4 regions of the Janthinobacterium sp. NKUCC08_JDC genome follow, and region 1 is predicted to be linked to each of the others. Evidence: predicted binding sites of a transcription regulator. Region 1 holds the regulator's gene; each other region holds the start of a gene.

The links. Region 1 encodes FNR, which switches genes on or off when oxygen is low (the NO sensors DNR and NnrR bind a similar motif). Its sites were predicted from a motif close to TTGATNNNNATCAA; they were not measured.
Region 2: a site for FNR is predicted at 1,735-1,748, ahead of KO538_RS21820 (universal stress protein). Genes of this name have one in related genera too.
Region 3: a site for FNR is predicted at 1,564-1,577, ahead of nirK (copper-containing nitrite reductase). Genes of this name have one in related genera too.
Region 4: a site for FNR is predicted at 2,347-2,360, ahead of KO538_RS11035 (bacteriohemerythrin). Genes of this name have one in related genera too.

What each region holds. Positions count from the first base shown of each region.
Region 1 covers NZ_JAHKQW010000004.1:377,740-381,581, reverse strand. Annotated here, with positions in the region: gene ccoG (cytochrome c oxidase accessory protein CcoG) at 1-881, shown strand, start outside; gene KO538_RS14060 (FixH family protein) at 936-1,460, shown strand; gene fnr (fumarate/nitrate reduction transcriptional regulator Fnr) at 1,464-2,222, opposite strand; gene KO538_RS14050 (response regulator) at 2,462-3,842, shown strand, end outside.
Region 2 covers NZ_JAHKQW010000011.1:92,255-96,096, forward strand. Annotated here, with positions in the region: gene KO538_RS21805 (VOC family protein) at 1-263, shown strand, start outside; gene KO538_RS21810 (TraR/DksA family transcriptional regulator) at 374-754, shown strand; gene phbB (acetoacetyl-CoA reductase) at 917-1,663, opposite strand; gene KO538_RS21820 (universal stress protein) at 1,832-2,698, shown strand; gene KO538_RS21825 (hypothetical protein) at 2,719-3,078, opposite strand; gene KO538_RS21830 (glycine zipper domain-containing protein) at 3,275-3,841, opposite strand.
Region 3 covers NZ_JAHKQW010000002.1:349,940-353,781, reverse strand. Annotated here, with positions in the region: gene norR (nitric oxide reductase transcriptional regulator NorR) at 1-1,495, opposite strand, end outside; gene nirK (copper-containing nitrite reductase) at 1,646-3,130, shown strand; gene ytfE (iron-sulfur cluster repair protein YtfE) at 3,157-3,834, shown strand.
Region 4 covers NZ_JAHKQW010000003.1:246,266-250,107, forward strand. Annotated here, with positions in the region: gene KO538_RS11025 (TonB-dependent siderophore receptor) at 1-705, opposite strand, end outside; gene KO538_RS11030 (hypothetical protein) at 1,030-1,869, shown strand; gene KO538_RS11035 (bacteriohemerythrin) at 1,873-2,271, opposite strand; gene KO538_RS11040 (hypothetical protein) at 2,473-2,628, opposite strand; gene KO538_RS11045 (hypothetical protein) at 2,780-2,965, opposite strand; gene KO538_RS11050 (sulfite reductase flavoprotein subunit alpha) at 3,077-3,842, opposite strand, start outside.

The DNA.
Region 1 (3,842 bases):
TCAAGGAACTGGCGCGCGAGGTGACCACCCTGAATTTCGGTCCCTGGGAATGGTTCTGGGTCTTGTTCTACAGCCTGGCAACCTACGGCAACGCGGGCTGGCTGCGCGAGCAGGTGTGCAAATACATGTGTCCCTATGCGCGCTTCCAGAGCGCCATGTTCGACCAGGACACCCTGATCATTACCTACGATGCCAAGCGCGGCGAACCACGCGGCGCCATGAGCAAGAAGGCCGGCAACAACGACAAGCTGGGCGATTGCATCGACTGCACCCTGTGCGTGCAGGTGTGTCCGACCGGCATCGATATCCGCAACGGCCTGCAGTATGAATGCATCGGCTGCGCCGCCTGCGTCGATGCCTGCAACAGCGTGATGGACAAGGTCGAGCGGCCGCGTGGCCTGATACGCTACAGCACCGACCATGCGATGGAAAACAACTTCAATTCGAAGCAGATACGCCAGCGCGCCATGCGCCCCCGCGTCTTGATCTACACTTCCATCCTGGCCCTGATCATCATCGCCGTATGTACCTCGCTGGCCCTGCGCACGCCCCTGAAAATGGACGTGATCCGCGACCGCGGTTCGATGGGACGCGAAGTGGAAGACGGCATGATCGAAAACGTCTACCGCCTGCAGATCATGAACACGTCCGAGCAAAGCCAGCATTTCAAGATCAGCGCTTCCGGCTTGCCGGGCCTGACCTTGCTGACGCGCGAAGAAGTGACCTTGCAGCCGACGGAAACGCTGGGCTGGCCGATCCGCCTGCGCGTGCCGCACGGCGTGGGCGAGAAGGGGTCGAACAAGATTGCGATCGAATTGCAATCGCTGGACAACCCGTCGCTGCATGTGCGTGAAAGCGCGGTCTTCATCGTGCCGCGTTAATGCAGGAAGGCCGGTCCCCGCATGGGGGCTGGCCGTTTACACAGGAGAAATACCATGTCCGACAGTCTGAAACTGCAGCCTCCCGTTGCACCGTGGTACAAGCATCGCTGGCCATGGCTGCTGATGATCGGCCCCGGCCTGTCCGTGGTCGTCGGCAGCTTCATGGGCTATATCGCGTTTACGCAGCCCGACGCGCTGGTGGTGGGCGATTATTACAAGCAGGGCAAGGCGATCAACCAGGATTTGAAGCGCGACACGATCGCCAGCGACCTGGCGATGGAGACGAGCCTGGCGTACGACGTGGCGCAAGCGCGCCTGAGCGGTTCCGTGCACAGCTTCGGCAAGGCCTACCAGGGACCGCTGCAGCTGCACCTGGCGCATGCGACCCTGCCGGAAAAAGATATCAAGCTGCTGGTGCAGCCCGATGCGGCCGGCAATTTCTCGGTCGCGCTGCCGATGCTCGAGCGCAGCCGCTGGCAGGTGCTGGTGGAAAACGACAAGCGCGAGTGGCGCCTGTCCGGCATCTGGACCTGGCCCGTGCAGCGCAGCATCGCGCTGCATGCGGACGAAGAGTTATAAGCCTTACTTGCAGACGTCCGTGCCTGCCGTAATGGCTTTCAGCTTGGCTGGTTGCAGGATCTCGATCTCGCGGTTCGACACGCGCAGCCAGCCTTCCTTCTTGAATTTGGACAGCAGGCGGCTGACGCTCTCGATGGTCAGGCCCAGGTAGTTGCCGATTTCCTCGCGCGACATGCGCAGCTGGAATTTGCTGCTCGAATAGCCGCGCGCCTCATAGCGCGACGCCAGGTTGACGATGAAGGCGGCAAAACGCTGCGTCGCCTGCATATTGCCCAGCAACAGCATCACGCTTTGCTCGCGCGTGATTTCCTGGCTCATCATGCGGTGGAAATGCCGCAGCAGGGTCGGCATATTGCCCAGCAATTGTTCCAGGCTGGAAAACGGGATTTCACACACTTCGCTGTCTTCCAGCGCCACCGCATTACAGTGGTGGCGGTCGGCGCTGATGGCGTCCATGCCCAGCAGTTCGCCGGCCATCTGGAAACCCGTCACCTGCTCCTCGCCGCCCGGATTGATCTGGTACGTCTTGAAGTGCCCCAGCCGGATCGCGTACAGGTTCTGGAACGAGTCGCCGATGCGGAACAGCGAGGCGCCGCGCACGATCTTGCGGCGGCGGCCGATGATCTGGTCCAGCCTGTCCATGTCGCCCATATCGAGGCCCATCGGCAGGCACAATTGATGCATGCTGCAGGTCGAGCATCGCGCACGCAACGCTTCCACGGTCACTGTGGGCAAGGTTGGAGTGAGGAGCGCTTCAGTCATGTCGGTACCTTTTAGAAAATGCAACAACAAGTTTACTGCATACAGGGTTGCCGTGTGCCAATTTCACCGCAATTTCGGCGAATAAACGACGTTCCGACTTTAATTATATGGCAACATCGTCAAAAGCCCATGCGGGGAGGGCCATTTGCGCGGCGCCGCTTGCCAACTTGATGTATTGATAGGAAAATTCCTAACAGCATTATCTGCCGCCTGTGCCGCCCGGTACTGAAAAGGAAATCATGAAGCCTCTCGGCATCAAAGCAAAAGTCGCGCTGGCCACCAGTCTGACCTCGATCGCCATGATCGCGCTGGTCACCATGATACAGGTGCAGCACATGCGCGACGACTTCACCCGAGTACTGCTGAGCCAGCAGTCATCCCTGATCAGCCGCACCGCTGCCGAGCTCGACGACAAGCTGGGCATGCTGCTGCAGATCGTCACCCTGACGGCCAGGCAGCAGCCGCCGGAATTGATGGCCCAGCCGGCCCAATTGCGCGAATACTATTCGCGCCGCTCGATGCTGGTGCTGTTCGACGACGTGCTGGTGCTTAATGCGCAGGGCGCCGTCGTGGCCGACATGCCGGAAGTGGCGGGGCGCACGGGCATCAACGTTGCCGAGCGCGAGTATTTCCAGACCGTGCTGCGCACGCGCCAGCCCATGATCACCGAGCCGATGCTCGGCAAGTCGAGCGGCATGCCCATCGTGCAGATGGTCGCGCCCGTGCTGGCCGCCGATGGCCAGGTGGCCGGCGTGGTGATCGGCGTGCTGCGCCTGTACAAGGACAACCTGCTGGGACGCCTGCGCTCGGAAAAGATCGGCAAGAGCGGCTATTACTTCATCCTCACGCGCGGCGCCGTGCCGCGCTACGTGCTGCATCCCGATACCAGCCGCTTGCTGCAGCCGCGCCAGCCGAGCGCCAACCTGACGACCACCCAGCTGCTGAAGGAAGATGGCGAAGGCAGCATGGTCAGCACCAACAGCCGCGGCATCACGGCCGTCAACAGCTTCAAGCGTTTGAAATCGGTGAACTGGCTGCTGGCTACCTCGCTGCCCGTCGCGGACGCCTTCGAACCGTTCGATGGCGTCCTGTACCGGCTGGTGCTGTGGAGCATCCTCGCTTCGCTGCTGGCCGCATTTGTTCTGGGCTGGGTCACCGTGCGCCTGCTGTCGCCGCTGGTGCGCCTGCGCAACACCCTGCTGGCCCTGCGCACCAGCGGCAGCCGTTTCACCCCCGTGCCGGTGCAGCAGCGCGACGAGATCGGCGAACTGACGGAGGCGTTCAACGGCCTGATGAGCGAGCGCGACCGTCTGCAGCAGGAACTCGAATCGCGCGCGGCCGAACTGGAGCAGGAACGCGACCGGGCCGAGGCCGCCAACCGCGCGAAGAGCGATTTCGTGGCCAACATGAGCCATGAAATCCGCACGCCCCTCAATGCCGTGCTGGGCATGGTGTATTTGCTGGGAAATACCAAGCTCGATACGGAACAGCGCAAGTATCTGACCATGGTGCGCGTGGCGGGCCAGTCGCTGCTGGGTATCCTCAACGACGTGCTCGATTATTCGAAGATCGAGGCGAGGCGCATGGAACTGTCGCCCGTCGAATTCGACCTCGACGAAG
Region 2 (3,842 bases), on a different contig from region 1:
ACGGCTCCGTGCAGCTGGGTCCCACCATGCTGATGGGTTCGGACGGCGGCTGTACCGAGGATGGCGCCAAGGGCATGCACGGCAGCTCGATCTGCCTGACCGTCGATACGCCGGAAGAGGCGGAACGGGCCTTCGACGCGCTGGCGCGTGACGGCACCATCCAGATGCCCATGGAAGAAACGTTCTGGGCCAAGCGCTTCGGCATGCTGAAAGACCAGTTCGGCGTCGCCTGGATGGTCAACTGCCTGAAAGAGCCAGCATAGAACGGCCGCTGCCAGCCTGCGCCGCATCAAACGCGGCGCGGGTGGTAGCGCAAGCAGAGCCGCCAATCTTGGACTACCATGATGGAAGTAACCTCTACCGGGTGATGGCCATGAATGGATTGCCGCAAGACCAGTTGCAGCGCCTGCAGGGCGTGCTGGAGCAACGCAAGCTGGCGTTGCTGGAACAGATCGAGAACGAAGCGGCCGAAGCGGACGCGCGCGCCTCCTTGCTCAATGAAATCGAAGCCTCGCCGGCAGACAACGCCAGCGTGCGCACCTTGAACGCCCTCGTCAGCGAAGCGGCCGAACACAACCTGGCGCAGCTGGCCATCATCAAGCACGCGCTGGCCAAGTTTGCCGATGGCAGCTACGGCCTGTGCGACAACTGCGGCGAAGCCATCGGCCTGTCGCGCCTGAACGCCCGCCCCGAAGCACGGCTGTGCATCGATTGCCAGACGCGGCTGGAAAAAGCCCGGCGCCCGGTACCATAACGGCTGCATGACTGCGCAACAACAAAGGGCAAGGCATCGCTGCCCTACCCTTGTTTTCCAGCGTGACTGCCATTGCCTGCCGTCCGCCGCCAGCGTCTGTGCGCCAGCTGGGTGGACGGGTCTCCTCTACTGCCATTGCCTCTGTGCAAGCTGTACGCTTGCTTAACTCATGTGCTGTCCGCCATTGATGGCGATGTTCGCGCCCGTGACAAACGCGGCCTCGTCCGACGCCAGGTAAGCGACCAGGGCCGCCACTTCGTCCGGCTCGCCCAGGCGGCCCAGGGGAATTTGCGGCAGGATCTTCGTTTCCATGATATCGGCGGGCACGGCCGTCACCATCTGCGTGCGCAGGTAGCCGGGCGAGACCGTGTTGACGGTGATGCCGTGGCGCGCCACTTCCAGCGCCAGCGCCTTGCTGAAGCCATGCACGCCCGCCTTGGCGGCCGCATAGTTGCACTGGCCAAACGCGCCCTTCTGGCCATTGACGGACGAGATATTGATGATGCGGCCCCAGCGGTTGGCCAGCATCGGTTCGAGCACCTGCTTGCTCATGTTGAACAGGCTGTCGAGATTGGTGCGCATGACCTCGGACCAGTGCGGCAACTCCATCTTGCGCATGCTCTGGTCGCGCGTGATGCCGGCGTTGTTGACGAGCACGTCGATGCGGCCGAACTGCGCCAGCACGCTGGACACGGCTACGCTGCAGGCATCGAAATCGCTCACGTCGATGGACAGCGGATGAAAGTAATACTGCTGCGCCTGCTGCTCGTCGAGCCAGCTTGCCACCCGCGCATTGCCCGGCGTATGCGCGGCCACAACGGCAAAGCCCGCCCCATGCAGGCGGCGGCACAAGGCCGTGCCCAGGCCGCCCATGCCGCCCGTGACCAGCGCTACCTTTTGTTCCTTCATGACTGTCTCTCCCCGCTTGTTATGGTTGTTCTGCGTGGCACCAAGTGTAGGAGCAGTTTTTATTGCCAGCCTTGCGCCAGATCAAGTGCTCAGCCTGATGCAGTCGTGCGCGGCCGGCACCCCGGACTGTGCCAGAATGGCCGCTACTGCAAAGCGAGAGGACAAGCCATGACGTACAAGACCGTATTGCTCCACATCGACGACAGCGCCGGGCGCGCCGCCCGCATCGAAGCGGCGGCCAGCATCGCCCAGGCTTGCGGCGGCCACCTGACGGGTGTGGCGCTGACGGGCGTGTCGCGCCTGCTGTACCAGAACCAGCCCGACCTCGATGCCGACCCGAACCTGAGCTTGCACCTGAACTTCCTGCGCGACCGGGCCACGCGCGCCCTCGACGGTTTCGAGGCGCAAGTGCGCGCGGCCGGCGTCGCCTCGTTCGAACAGCGCGTGCTCGACGACGAGGCGGCGGGCGGCATCAGCCTGCTGGCCCGCTACGCGGACCTGGTCGTCATCAGCCAATACAATGCCAAGGATAAGTCGCCGTCCGTGATGCGCGACTTTCCCGCCTACGTGCTGCTGCATTCGGGACGTCCCGTGCTGATCGTGCCGTATGCGCCGCCGCTGCCCCTGCTGGCGCCGCCGGCGGCCGCGCGCAATGTACTCATATCCTGGAACGCCAGCAAGGAAGCGAGCCGCGCCGTGAGCGCCGCCCTGCCCCTGCTGCAGCGCGCCGGCCAAGTCCACGTGGCCATCTTCGACGCCCAGGTGCATGCCGCCGAGCACGGCGAACAGCCGGGTGCGGAACTGACGCAATACCTGGCGCGCCACGGCGTGGAAGCGCGGCTGCATTTGCTCGATGGCGGTGGCGTGCGGCGCGGCGATATCGGCGAAGCGCTGCTGTCGCAGGCGGCCGACCTGTCGGCCGACTTGCTGGTGATGGGGGCGTATGGCCATTCGCGCCTGCGCGAAACCATCCTCGGTGGCGTCACGCGCACGATTCTGCAAAGCATGACGATCCCCGTGCTGATGGCGCACTAGGGCGTATTGAAAGCGGCGGGCTAGCCGCCCTGCCAGGGCTGGCTGCGGATCTTCGCCACCTGGCGCTGCGCCAGCCACTGCCACAGCTGCAGCGCGTCGTCCTGCGGCAGGGCCGACATGTGGCGCGGACTGGCCAGGGCGATTTCGCAATCGCGGTCCGACCATTCCTCGAAAGTGACTTCGCCTCCGCTAGCGACCTCGACCTGATACATCAAGCCATCGTCGTAACCAAAACGCAACAGGACGGCGGCCGGGCTGCCATCCTGCGCCACGGCGCCGCCGCGGTAGACCTCGGCCAGCGCATCGGCCAGCTGTGCCGGCGAGGGCGCGCAGATGTCGCGCCCATCGGCCCGTGTCAGAATGAACCATGCCTGTGTCATGACGCGACCTCCTATTCATACCCGTTAGCATGCGAGGCAAGTACTACAGGCAGTCACCTTGGTCCAGTGTCACTTCGGGCGCGCGGAAACTATCCCTGTCGGCATTGTTTACCAATAATTACGAATACTAACAAGGATCATACCTAAATTTCATGCAGCGCGGAATTTATGCATATTCCGCGGCTGGCGCGCCGATTCACGCCACCAGTACGGGTATGCTGAGCGGATCGAAATCCAGCCAGTCGCCATTGGCGATCGTGCCTTCCGCTTCCTCAATGTGCTCGGCGCCGAGACGGTGCAAGGTCTCGAGCGCCCGTTCGCGCTCGTCGGGGCCACCGAGCGCGACGGCGATCAGCATGCCCGGATGGCGGGGCTGGCGGCGGTTTTCGCCATTACCCTCGCCATTTGCTTCGGGTTCGCCCGCGTCTTTCATTTTATTGAAACTGTAGAGCGAACCCACATGGGCGCCCACGAGCGCCCCCACCACCGGGCCCAGCGGCCCCGTCGCCAGGGTGGTGGCCGCGCCGATGCCCGCACCGACGGCGGCCCCGACGGCCGCGCCTTCCACTACGCCTTCCGGCGTTTCCTTGGCCCCAGGCGACATGTCGCGGTCGCCGCCAAGCGCGTGCAAATCATGCTGGCCCGGCTGGTTGACAAAGAAGGAACTGATGCGGCTGTCGGGAAAGCCCGCCTGGTTCAGGGCCGCGCGCGCGGCGTCGATCTGCTCCTGCAACTGAAAATGACCTGCGATGATGCGTGACATG
Region 3 (3,842 bases), on a different contig from region 1:
GGCGTGCCGCAGCGGCCCAGTTATCCTGATGCAGGACCAGCGCCTGCCGGATGGCCTGGCGCTGGCTCGCTTCCACGATCTGATGCATCGATAGCAGCGGCGCCGCCGGTGTGCCGCATGCGGCTGGCGCCAGCGGCAGCGCGTCCGTGCCGGCCGGCGCTTCCAGCGCATCGAGGTCGAGCATATCCGTTTCCAGGGTCACGATGTCCTTGCGGTCAGCGCCGCGTATCACGGCTTTCAGTGCGGCCCGGCTGATCACATGTTCCAGTTCGCGCACATTGCCCGGCCAGCGGTAGTGGCACAAGGCGTTTTCCGCCGCGGCGGACAGGCGCAGGCTGCGCAAGCCCAGGCGCGCGCGGTTCAGTTCCAGGAAACCCCCGGCCAGCAGCAGCACGTCATTGCCCCGCTCGCGCAGCGGCGGAATCGGCACGGGATACACGGATAAACGGTGGTACAGGTCGGCGCGGAACGAGCCGTCGCGCACGTGTTCGCGCAGGCTGCGGTTGGTGGCGGCGATCACGCGCACGTTGACCCGGCGCGGCCGGTCCGCGCCCAGGCGCTGGATTTCGCCATTTTGCAAGGTGCGCAGCAGCTTGGCCTGTATCGACAATGGCAATTCCCCCACTTCATCGAGAAACAGGGTGCCCCCTTCGGCCGCCTCGAAGCGCCCGGGCCGGTCGCTGACGGCGCCGGAAAACGCACCGCGCACATGGCCAAACAATTCGCTTTCGGCCAGGGACTCGGGCAAGGCCGCGCAATTGACGTGGATCAAAGGCTTGCCCGCGCGGCGCGACAGCCGGTGCAGGCGGTGCGCGCACAATTCCTTGCCGACGCCCGTCTCTCCCAGCAGCAGCACGGGCAGTTCGGAATCGGCGACCACCTGCAATTCGTGCAGCAAGTGCGTGATGGCGCTGCTCTGGCCCACGAAATCGTGTTCCTCGCGCGGCGCTTGGGCATCGGCCAGCATGGCGCCGCCCGACAGGCGCAAGGCGCGGATTTCCGTCTCCAGGCGCGTCACGCGCACGGCCGCTTCGATGGCGCAGGCCAGTTCGCCCAGGTCGCGCTGTGCCTGCGTATCGAAGGTGCCCACCTGCAGCGCGTCGAGCGTGATCACGCCCCAGCGTTCGCCTTCCAGGTCCAGCGCCATGCCCATGCAGTCATGCACGGGCAGCGGCTCGCCGGCCCGCTCGGCGATCAGGCCATCGTAGGGATCGGGCAGCGAGCTGTCGTGATGGAAGCACAGCACGCCGCGCCGCTGCAGGATGGCGGCCAGGCGCGGATGGCCGGCGACGGCGAAGCGGCGTCCCAGCGCGTCGTTGGCCAGGCCGGCCATCGCCACGGGGCGCAGATGCTCGCCATCGATTTTCAGCAAGGCCACGGCCTCGCAGCCGAAGTGGGCGCGCAGGCTGCCGACGAGGCGCTGCAGGCGCACGGCCACGGGCAGGTCGGCGACCAGGTCGGTGAGTAACAGCAGGTGGGTGGCAGTGGTGGTCATAAGTACCATGCAGGGTACAACGGACCATGCTTGAACAGGGTCATATCGACCCTGCATTTTTCAAATCGTTGATTTAAAACAAGTTTTTCCTGGCACACGGATTGCCTAGGTAAGAGTGCCGAACCGGCATACAAGACCAAGGAAAGCTTGATGAAAACGACTCCCTCCCTCCGCGCCATTGCCGCCGCCGTCTGCGTACTGGCCATGCCCCTGTCCGTGCAAGCCCAGGTGAGCCTCCCTGCCAGCGCCGCCGCCACCGCCGCCAAACCGGCCGCCGCCGCGGTCAAGCGCTATGAACTGCAAACCAATATCGTCGACGGCAAGATGGTGTTCATCGACGCCAAGGGCCAGGTCAACCCCGTGCTGTCGGCCAAGGTGGGCGACACGGTGGAACTGGTGCTGAAAAGCGGCGAAGGCGCCGAGCACGATCTGCTGATCCCGGAACTGAACGTCGCATCGGCCAAGTTCAGCGCCAACAGCGGCAGCACCACCGTGCGCTTCAAGGTCACGCGCGCCGGCACGTTCACCTATTACTGCTCGATCCCCGGCCACCGCCAGATCGGCATGGAAGGCAAGCTGGAAGTGAGCGGCACTTCGCTGGCCGAGACGGCGGCACCGAAGGCCGCTGGCGCCGGCAGCGCTGCCAGCGAATCGAGCCAGGCCGCCGCGCTGGCCCTGTACACGCCCGCGCCATCGCCGATGCGCGGTCCCGATCCCTCGGCCGTCAGCGTGGCGGCCAATCCGGCCTCCGTGCCGACCGCCATCGGCGCGCGCGCGCCGCAAACCCTGAAATACCGGATGGAGACGGTGGAATTGCCGGGCAAGCTCGATGACGGCACCAGTTTTACCTACTGGACCTTCAACCGGCAAGTGCCCGGCCCCATGCTGCGCGCGAAGGTGGGCGACACGGTGGAGCTGACCCTGTTCAACGCCAAGGACAGCAAGATGATCCACTCGATCGACCTGCACGCCGTGACGGGCGGCCATGGCGGCGGACAGCACACGCAGGTGGCGCCAGGGCAGGAAAAAACCGTCACTTTCAAGGCGCTCAATCCGGGCCTGTATGTGTACCACTGCGCCACGCCGCTGGTGCCGCAGCATATCGCGGCCGGCATGTACGGCATGATCCTGGTCGAACCGGAAGGCGGCCTGTCAAAAGTCGACCGCGAGTATTACGTGATGCAGGGCGAGATGTACACGGGCCGTCCGCATGGCGCACCCGTGCACCAGGAAGCGAACCTGGAAAAAATGGCCAATGAGCTGCCCGACTACTACGTCTTCAACGGCGAAGTGGGCGCCCTGAGCAAGACGCACAAACTGCAGGCGAAAGTCGGCGAGACGGTGCGCATCTATTTCGGCGTCGGCGGCCCGAACAAGATTTCATCGTTCCACATCATCGGCGAGATCTTCGACAAGGTGTACAGCGAAGGCTCGATCAGCAGCCCGAAACACGACGTGCAAACGACGCTTGTGGCACCGGGCGGCGCGACCATCGTCGAACTCAAGGTACAGCATCCTGGCAGCTATCTGCTGGTCGACCATGCGCTGTCGCGCGCCGGCAAGGGCGCCGTGGGCGTGCTGGAAGTGACTGGCGAACCCGTGCCCGGCGTCTACCACGCCGGCGCCCGTCAATAAACCCCATTCATCCTCAAGGAACCATTATGGAAATGATCGACCAATCCCTGGGCCAGCTGGCCCGCCGCATCCCCGGCGCCACGCGCCTGTTCGATGCGCACCGCCTGGATTTCTGCTGCGGCGGCAACAAGACCCTGCGCGCGGCGGCCGAAGCGGCCGGCGTGGACACGGCGCCCATCGTCAAGGAACTGCAAGTGCTGGCAGAACGGACTGACGCCAGCGGCGAGCGTGACTGGCAGGAAGCCTCGGCCACCGAGCTGGTGGAACACATCCTGTCGCGCTACCACGCCGTGCACCGCGAGCAGCTGCCCGAGCTGATACGCCTGGCGCGCAAGGTCGAGCAGGTGCATGGCGACCGCGCCGACTGTCCGCACGGGCTGGCGGAACACCTGTCGGCCATGGCGCAGGAACTGGAAAGCCATATGCGCAAGGAAGAAGACGTGCTGTTCCCCATGATCGTGCGCGGCCAGGGCCCACGGGCCGGCGCGCCCATCAACGTGATGCGCATGGAGCACGACGACCATGGCGTGGCCTTGCGCGCGATGGAGGAAATGACGAACGACATCACCGCGCCGGCCGGCGCCTGCACCACCTGGCGCGCGCTGTACACGGGCTTGCGCACCTTCCGCGAAGACCTGATGGCGCACATCCATACTGAAAACAATATCCTGTTCGAGCGCTTTGCGCCGGCCGTGGTGCACTGACAAAGGAA
Region 4 (3,842 bases), on a different contig from region 1:
GTAGGAATCGCGTTTTTGCCAGGCCAGGGCCGTGCGCGCCCGCACGCTGCCCTCCGCGTTCAGCGGCGTGGACAGGTCGGCTTCGAAGCGCTGGTCGTCCCAGCGGCCCATGATGAGGCCGGCGCTGACCTGGAATTCCTTCGTGGGCCGCTTGCGTATCATGTTGATGGTGGCCGACGGATCGCCCGTGCCGCCCATCAAGCCGGTGGCGCCGCGCACGACTTCGATACGGTCATACAGGATCGTGTCTTGCAGCGGCGCATTGCCGCCGCGCGCCATGCCGTCGATCTGGAGATTGTTGATGCCGAAGCCGCGCGCATAAAACCGCGTGCGCTCCGTGTCGTTCTGGCCCACCTGGATGCCCGTCGTCTGCGCCAGCGCCTGGTCCAGCCGCACGGCGCCCAGGTCGTCGAGCAACTGGCGTGTGATGACGCTGACCGATTGCGGCGTCTCGCGCAAGGTCAGCTCCATGCGCGTGGCGCTACGTGCTTCGCCTGCCGTGTACGACTGCGTGCCTTCCGTCGTCGCCGTCGACTGGCCCAGTACGGTGACGGCCGGCATGGTGACGTCGGCCGCGGCCGCGGCCGCGTCGGCGGCCTGTGCGGGCAAAACCACGCCGGCGGCAAGGCTCAGCAAGCTGATGTGTAACAGATGGGGGCGCAAGGCGGGCTGGCGCGAAGAAGAGGAGACTGTCGTTGATTGCATCATTTTCCTGGAATATTTTTAGTCGTGAGTGTTCCTATCTCGTCTGGCGAGGTGCGCAGTAGCTGGGGGGATGGCGTGACGCTGGCCCGTGGTCTGGCTTGGATAGCAGTTCCACCGCAAGGCCCGGCGCGGACGGGCAGTGGAAAGGAAGGGCGCGCGATTCCCTTCAATTTCGTGAATGGGAATCATTATCAATATAGGTGGTATTTGCCAAATAATCAAGCGTGCGCACCAAAACTGTGCAGAAGCCCATGGCGGCGTAAGGTCTGGCCTTCTGCGATAATGCAGGCGCTGACAAAATATTTTCCTCATTGAAAGAAATGCATGCGTACATGGATCGCTTGTGCTGGATGGTTGTGTGTCGTGTCGCTGGGCCAGGCCCAGGAACACGCGACGCCGCTGGCTGTTCCCGCGCCGCTGCAGAGCGCCAGCGTGCCGCCCGCCACCGATACCATGCCAGCACCTCTTGCGCCGGTCACGCCCGCCGCGCCAGTGGAAGAGGCGCTGCCACCGCAAACGGTGACGATCACGGCCAGCAGCGACGCCAAGGCGCCACGCGTGCGCTTCACGGCTTACCGCGAAAGTTATCTGACGGCCAGGAAAGTGTGGCAAGTGTCGAGCGGCAGCGTGGTCATGGCCCTGCGCCTGATTCCTGCCAAGCTGAGCGCCACCATCGACGACGTGCGCGTAGCCTTGCAAGGCAATGGCGCGCCCATGCCGATCAAGGTGTCTGACGGCGGCGTGTTTGTCGTGCCGCTCAACGACGATATCGCCGCGCAAGATGGCACTTTCCTGGTGAACAAGGGCAGGGGTGAGCTGACGGCGAATATCGTCCTGCAGCCCGCCGTGGCGCGCGATGCGTGGAACGTCACGCGCGTGGGGCAAGTCTTGCACGACGCCCGGCGCGCCGTGCGGGCCATCACCCCGTGGTACAAGCGGCCGTTCGCCAGCGACGTGCAATCGCTGGCCTTTTGCGCGGCCGAGCGGGGCAGCGCCTTGCAGTTGATGGATGGAGAACAGCTGATCGCCACCTTGCCCATGAACGAGGCGGCCGTCAACGACATCAACCAGCCCGTGTTTTGCAAGATTTTCGACGGCGAAGACAAATACCCGGGACACTACCGCGTGGTCATGCCCGAGCAGGCGACGGTGCTGCTGCTGTAGCGTCTAATTGGGCTGGCGCTGCACCAGTTCCAGCGCCGCCGCCAGGGCCAGGTCCATGGTGGCCTGGTGGAAGATCAACCATTGCGGCAACAGCGACAGCGCATGGCGTCCCTGTTCCAGGTCGCCTTCATCGACGGCGGCCCAGGCATGGTGCAAGCCGCTGAGCACGCGCGCATGCTGTTCGCGGTGGTTGGCCAGCGAGGGAAAGGCGATTTCTTCCATCAAATCCTCTTCCTCGCGGAAATCGCGTTCGACGGCCGCAATCAGCTCGCGAAACGCCACGCTGAAATGCTGGTCGCCCAATTGCTGCAGCCGCGCCAGCTCCTGAAACAGCGCCTCATGCGCCTCGTCGATGACGGGAACACCCAGCGCCATCTCATCCTTCCAATGCGATTTACCCATGCCGATGCTCCCGGTTAAGTCCGTCGCGGTGCGAAGCGGACTGTTCCAGTGTGGGCGCAGCCACGCTTCAAATCCATGACCTGGATCAAAAATATGCTGAAGAGGGGAGGGGGGGGCACTGAGAAATGAAGGAAAACGGGGAACAAATCCCCATCCGCAATAAAGCGGTTTTCCTCAATGCGACGTGTTACCGAGCGCGTATTATTGCTTGGGCCAATGGCTCCACATGGCATGCGCATCGACATTGGGCACCTGCAACTGCTGTCCGGCTGATAGCTGCATCGTATCCCTCAACACGAGGGGCGCAAGCATCAGGGCCGACAGGGCAAGGCAGGCCAGCACTTTGAGCGTCAACATGGTCGTCTCCCGGTGTCCCGGCGGCGGCGCGGGGATGCGGTGCCTGCCGGTCACTTCCATATGTACTACCATGCTTGCAGTTTAGTTCACCTGGTCGTAACTTCAACTTATTGCTGTGATGCACTGCACCAGTTCGCCTGCTCCCAAGGGCCTATTTGGCCTTGCGGCTGCGCCGTGGCTTGCTTGCGGGCGGCAGGAAGGAATCGAACCACACTTGCGTCAACTGCCGCGTATTTTTCGCCGCCTCGCGCTTGACGGCGGCCGTGGCGTGGCCGCGCGCCGTGTTGGCGATGCGGTTGGCGGCGCTCAGGTACATGCTCATCCAGGGATTTTTCATGGCTAGCCTCTCAGGCAGTGGGTGGGAATGACTCCACTCTAGTGCGATGGCTGGTGCTGACCGTGCGCCTGCCCACATAGCCGGGCGGCGCGGGCGGCAGCCTGATCTAAGTCAATACACGTCGCGGCGGTAGCGTCCGGCCGCCAGCAGGGCGTCGAGGCCCTCCTGGCCCAGCACTTCTTGCAGTACAGCATCGATTCCTGCCGCCATGCCTTGCAGGCTGCCGCATACGTAGACGATGGCGCCTTGCGCCAGCCACTCGCGCAACTCTTCAGCGTTGGCGCGCAGGCGGTCTTGCACGTATTCCCGGGTTTCGCCATCGCGCGAAAAGACCCTGTCCAGGCGCGCCAGGTGGCCAGCGTCGAGCCAGCCTTGCAACTCTTCGCCGCAGACGCTGTCAAAAGCTTGCTGGCGCTCGCCGAACAGCAGCCAGTTGTGGGCTAGCCCCGCCCGGTGGCGCGCGCGCAAGTGGGCACGCAGGCCGGCCAGGCCGGAACCGTTGCCGATATAAATGCAGGGCACGTCGGCCAGGGCGGGCGCGAAGGCGGGATTGGCTTGCAGGCGCAAGCGGATGGGGCCGCCCAGAGGGGCGAAGCGCGTGAGCCAGCCGGAACAGACGCCAAATCCCTGGTTGTCCTCGCCCGCATGGCGTTCCTGGCGCACCAGCAACTGCAGTTCGGCATCGGATGGCAGCGAAGCGAGCGAATAGCTGCGGGGCGCGTGCTGGCCGTGATGCGCGTCGCCCTCGCTGCCATCCGCGTTGCGGGCGATGATTTCCGCCAGCGCGCCCGCTTCCCAGGTGGCGCCGGCCGGGCCCGTCAAGGTGATTTCATGCAATTCGCCGCCCAGGCTCCCCGGGTTGAGCAGCACGCGCCGC